Funiculus sociatus GB2-C1: one gene and its partner. The protein of the gene in region 1 binds, or shares a complex with, the protein of each later gene. Links are inferred from orthologs where the notes say so. Each region holds a gene or a part of one and is shown on either strand. Other genes may lie near its edges.

What was found.
Region 2: rpsO (region 1) and rpsT share a complex: the UniProt entries of both Bacillus subtilis proteins name them as parts of the 30S ribosomal subunit. The link is inferred for Funiculus sociatus GB2-C1 from one-to-one orthologs.

The regions. Positions count from the first base shown.
Region 1 is NZ_JAMPKJ010000054.1:32,984-35,950, reverse strand. The notes cover bases 117-2,967. They hold rpsO (30S ribosomal protein S15), read right to left. Parts: upstream 1,752-2,967; coding sequence 1,482-1,751; downstream 117-1,481. Other genes in these bases: NDI42_RS21150 (GNAT family N-acetyltransferase), read right to left, coding at 2,242-2,967; ruvX (Holliday junction resolvase RuvX), read right to left, coding at 1,806-2,279; NDI42_RS21165 (PAM68 family protein), read right to left, coding at 1,015-1,467; aroF (3-deoxy-7-phosphoheptulonate synthase), read right to left, coding at 117-782. In the rest of the region: more of aroF, read right to left, coding at 1-116. UniProt on the Bacillus subtilis protein: One of the primary rRNA binding proteins, it binds directly to 16S rRNA where it helps nucleate assembly of the platform of the 30S subunit by binding and bridging several RNA helices of the 16S rRNA.
Region 2 is NZ_JAMPKJ010000028.1:31,543-34,343, reverse strand. The notes cover bases 1-2,738. They hold rpsT (30S ribosomal protein S20), read left to right. Parts: upstream 1-1,064; coding sequence 1,065-1,412; downstream 1,413-2,738. Other genes in these bases: NDI42_RS14815 (TatD family hydrolase), read left to right, coding at 1,533-2,324; hisD (histidinol dehydrogenase), read right to left, coding at 1-860. UniProt on the Bacillus subtilis protein: Binds directly to 16S ribosomal RNA.

The DNA.
Region 1 (2,967 bases):
GACAAATCCAGCGTATTCCGCGCATATTGACGGTCAAAGGTGCGGATACCGCGTTCGCACAAAATCACATTTGGGTTGCCAGCTGCCAAAATGTATTCTGCCGCCATCAACCAATCTTCAATCGTCGCCGCCATTCCCCGCTTCAGCAGCACAGGCTTTTCCTGCGCTCCTACTTTCTTCAACAGGGAGAAATTTTGCATATTTCTGGCACCGATTTGGATCACGTCGGCAAATTCTGCCACCACATCCAATTCAGGGCTATCCATCAATTCTGTAATAATACCTAAGCCTGTCGCTTCCCGTGCCGCCGCCAGCAAATTCAAGGCACTTTCACCGTGTCCTTGAAAAGCATAGGGCGAAGTCCGAGGCTTATAGGCACCGCCGCGCAAAAACTGCGCTCCCGCCGCCTTGACTCGACGTGCGGTTTCAATAATCATTTCTTCATTCTCAACCGAGCAAGGCCCAGCCACCACTACTAAAGGATGGTTTTCGCCAAAGGTGACAGCGCCGTTAGGAGTTGATACTACAACATCGCTAGCTTCACCATGACGATAATCGCGACTTGCTCGTTTGAAAGGCTGCTCAACCCGCAGAACCTGTTCAACCCAAGGGCTAATTTCTTGCATCTGGAGGGGGTCGAGGTCAGCGGTTTCGCCGACAAGACCCAATACTACCTTGTGCTTCCCAACAATTTTTTCTGGGGTCAGTCCCCAAGTGCCGAGTTCAGAGCTAACGCGCTCAATCTCGACCTCTGGAGTACCAACTTTCATGACTACAATCATTTTTTCAACTCCATGATTCGGTTGCTTGTGTGCTGATCTCGCTCCTCAAAATTTACCAGCGATCGCAATAGCAGCCTTACCTACATAGATTGCCATTTAAGCGATCGCCCGTAACAAACAAAAATAGCCTGGGATTTTAACCCCAGGGGAAGAGTGAAACCGATGTTAGTGTTTTCTAACAACTTATAACTAAAACTCACCTTCAAACTGTTAGCGTTCCAGCTGGATGTAATTAATCTTTTTGCCCAGCCGACCGCCATGCCGATGTCAGTCGCCCCCAGTTCGTGGTGAACTCTTTCCAGCCTAGTTTACTCCCAGGTATCTCTTCATCCCAAGAGGCGGAAATCACCCCGTAACTTAATCCCAGGACACCCAGACCAAAAAAGCCCATACTCACAAGTACAACTGCGACGTTAGGCAACTTTAACCATTGTTGGCTAACTACTACATAGCTAACGATAAAAGTTAAGATGCCTAACGCAGTGGGAATCCCGCAAAAAAGAGCTATCCGGCTCACCATGCGCTTACTCACCACTTCTGGCACTGCCGTTGACTCAGGCTTTTGGTTCGGCTGCTGAGGATTCTCTTTAGCCATGCTAGAGGGTTTCGCTGGGGTTTTCGCCGCTTTTTTGCGATTCTTCTTGGGTTCAAAAGGTAAGCGATCGCGTTGGGATTCTTCAGACATAGGTAAAAAGTTCTTTAACCGCGAATACCGAGACGGCCAATTAAGGCTTGATAGCGTGGTCTGTCTTCCTTTTGCAGATAGGACAAGAGACGCTTTCTGGTACCAATCATCTTTAACAGACCCCGCCTTGAAGCATGATCTTTCTTGTTGGCTCTCAGGTGAGTGCTAAGACGATTGATTCGTTCCGTCAGCATGGCAATCTGGAGATCGGTCGATCCGGTATCAGTTTCGTGAACCTGGTACTCGGTCATAATTTCGTGTTTACGCTGTTGCGGCAGAGTCATGGGGAAAGTAATTTAATAGAATGCAGCAATCTCTCATATTACCACTTAATTTGGTTAGTCATCAGTCATTAGTGATTGACTAGGCGATAAGGATAACTTCCTAAGTTTTGTCCGACGCTCATCTAACCAGCGTTGCAAGATCAAAGCTGCTGCCTTACGGTCAATCAGAGCTTTGTTGTGAGCAGGCGATCGCTTCTCTTCTCTGATCAGTTCCTCTGCCTCATAGGATGTCAGCCGCTCATCCACATACTCTAGAGGTAACTGGAGAGCTTCAGCCATGCGTTCGGCAAATTTCTGCACCTGCTTCGCCTGGAAACCCAGCGTCCCATCCATCGAATAAGGTAAGCCCACAACAAGAACTTGCGCTTGTCGCTCCTCAACCAGCTGTTGCAGTTGCTCTACATCTCGCTCAAATGAAATGCGCTCAATTGTGGCAATCCCAGTGGCAATCAAACCAGTGCCATCACAACCTGCCACCCCAACGCGCTTTTTACCGACATCCAACCCCAGGGCCGAGATTCTCTCCATTATCTTTTCCCCGGTCGTTCGGGTTGGTTTTTGTTGCCTCCAGATTCTGTGAGTTTAGCACTGTTGAACCGTTTAACGGCAATGGTGAATCCTTCGGAGCCTCGGCTGGTATTTGCTTCTTCTGTTTGGACTTGAGCCAAGACATCCGCCCCGGTATTGGTTTATGTGCCGGCTGAAGACCTTGGAGCATTTCAGCTAATTGTAGCCCTTCTAAAGAGAGCGGTTTTGCCTCGCGCAACTTGTGCCAGACGGAACGAGACATCAGTAGGGAATGGGAAATCCGCTCGGCTCCCAACTGTTCCAAATATTCTTCGCGTTCTGGCTGATAGTCAGCAGAAGCCAGTTGCAGGGATTGTGCGGGGTAATCCTTGACAATTTGAGCCATTTGTGAAAGCAATTCTGGGTACAGCCAGGTGTAGGCTGGATGTACGGTCAACTCGGCGACATGGGGTTGAGAACCATCGCGCGAAAGAAAAATCTGAAAATAGCCAATTGCAGCCTTGCGCTGCGGTTCAAACACATAGCCACTAACGCTGTGTGTTTTGCCCAACCAGTGCTTTAGATTGGTGAGGAAACTGTTAACAACGCTGGTTTTGAAGTCATGGATGTTGCGGTCAAACACCTGACGCAACAAAGGCGGCATAGAAACTGTATCCAACTGGCATAGCAGTTGGGCATCAGCGTTACT
Region 2 (2,801 bases), on another replicon or contig:
TCTACCTCTAACTGTACTTTCTTCGCCAGCCCTGCATCCGTTGTCACCAGAATTGCCGCTGCCATCGGGTCGTGTTCTGCCTGTGCCAACATATCTGCGGCTACGTATACCGGGTTGGCGGCCGCATCGGCAATCACCAGCACCTCCGAAGGGCCAGCCAGGGAGTCAATCCCCACTGTGCCATACACGAGTTTTTTCGCTAAGGTGACGTATATATTACCGGGGCCTGTAATGACATCTACCTTTGGGATAGTTTCAGTCCCATAGGCCAAAGCCGCGATCGCTTGTGCCCCCCCTACCCGATAAATTTCCTGTACGCCTGCTTCCTGAGCAGCCACCAGCACCGCCGCGTTAATGGTTTTCCCTTGCCCTGGTGGTGTCACCATCACAATTCGAGGGACACCAGCCACCTTGGCTGGAATGGCGTTCATCAACACCGTACTGGGATAGCTTGCCCTACCACCAGGAACGTAAAGTCCGGCCTTGTCTACAGGCGTGTAGCGCTTCCCTAGGACTATTTCATCCTCCCCGAATTGCACCCAAGATTTCGGGATGCGCTGTCGGTGGAACGCTTCTATTTGTTGACGTGCCAGCCCAATCGCGTCTAGTAACTCCTTGGACACCTGCTGATAGGCAGCATCGAGTTCTGAGCCACTGACTCGCAATTGTTCAGCCGTAAAACTTTGCCCGTCAAATTCAGCCGTGTAGTGCAGCAGGGCTTTGTCGCCTTGCCGTTTCACAGCCTGTAAGACTTCCCGAACAGTTGCCTCTTTGTGGACAATCTGATCGTCGTGTGTGCGATCGCAAATACGCCGCAGTTCAGTTTTTGCCTCAGCTACCTGAGTAATGATTCGCAGCATGGAGTCGGAATCACCATCTAGGAATTACCCGCACGAGTTCAGGTCAAACAGCATTCTCATCAATTCAGACGATCCGGCGATTCGCCTTTACTCGTTTCTATAGCTTAACTGGATTTTTCCAGGGATCGCTATACTATTTAGAGAGATGCTATATTAATCTATCTAGTTATCTTTCTTACCTGTACTAAAATTTCCCTCAAGACTGTGGCCAATACTAAGTCAGCTCTCAAGCGAGTCCAAATAGCCGAACGCAACCGTGTGCGTAATAAGACCTACAAATCAGCTGTGAAGACGCTGATGAAGAATTACATGAGTGCCGTTCAAACCTACGCAGCCAATCCGTCTCCGGAATTACTGCAAGAGGTTGAGAGCCGGATGTCAGCGGCTTACAGCAAAATTGACAAAGCGGTAAAGCGGGGAGTGTTGCATACCAACAACGGCTCTCGGAAAAAATCCCGTCTTGCCAAAGCTCTCAAACGGACACTTCCCCAAACCGAAACGGGAACAACAGCTTCAGATTCAGCGATGACTGAGGATACGGCTGATTCTTAGCTCTCAAGAGCTTGTTGTCAGTTGTCATTAGTCCTTAGTTCATAACACAGGCATCCCGCTTGTGTCCTTAGCCTTAACCAATGGCTAACGACTAACGATCAATAACTAATGACTCAACGTATGCAGTTGATCGACAGCCACGTTCATATAAACTTTGATGTTTTCCAGTCGGATCTGGAGGCATTACAAGAGCGCTGGCGGGAAGCGGGGGTGGTTCGGCTGGTGCATTCCTGCGTCGAGCCTGCTGAGTTTGCTAGTATTCAAATGCTAGCGAACCGCTTTCCCGAACTACACTTCGCCGTAGGGTTACATCCCCTAGATGCCGAAAAGTGGACATCAGAGACTGCCGAAGGAATTCGGTCGCTGGCGATTTCTGACAGCAGAGTTGTAGCAATTGGCGAAACTGGGCTAGATTTTTACAAAGCCCAAGATTGGGCGCAGCAAAAAATGGTATTTGAGGCGCAGCTATTGCTGGCCCATCAACTAGATTTGCCTGTAATTATCCACTGCCGCGATGCCGCCGTCGCGATGCGCGAACTATTGCAAGATTTCTGGAAAGGCATTGCTCCCGTGCGGGGTGTTATGCACTGCTGGGGAGGCACACCAGAAGAATCGCAATGGTTTTTGGATCTCGGCTTTTATATAAGCCTCAGCGGAATCGTGACATTTAAAAATGCCACACAGATTCAGGAATCGGCGAAAATTATCCCAAGCGATCGCCTCCTGATTGAAACCGACTGCCCCTTCCTCGCACCAGTTCCCAAGCGTGGCAAACGCAACGAGCCTGCCTATGTTCGCTATGTGGCAGAATGTCTAGCCTCGCTTCGGGGTGTCTCTCTAGAGACTATAGCAACGCAAACCACCGAAAATGCTTGTAAACTGTTTCGCCTTCCTGATGACTCAGCAAGGTAAAAGACACACATCACAGGAAGATTAAGAATTTCCGGTTGCCTGTTCCTGTTAACTTAGAATTATTAACCTAGTTAGCAGTAAAATGTCAACCAAAAAACTAAATCTGCGTCATAATATTTAATAGACCGGCTATGACCAAAATTCTTTCAGTAAAAGTGCGATCGCATCCTCAGCGTAATGAAGACACTTCAACCGCAAGCCCTACACCGTCCTTATATCAGGTAAAGAAGCACTAAATATTTTCTTTGAGCCTTCCTTTAAGACATTCCTGAGACGTTGCGGTACTGCCAACAGCGGTAGTTAACGTCTCAGGATATTATTGCGAATCGCTCGTCCTTAGTGTTAGAGAGAGATTCCATACCCCGTCATATTTGGCAGGATGCAGCATGAAGCCAGAAAAAAGAAGGCTCCAGCCAAAAACAAGAAGTTCCTGTATGGAAGCTTTTCTCATCCGCCCATACAACCTACGCTCTGTAT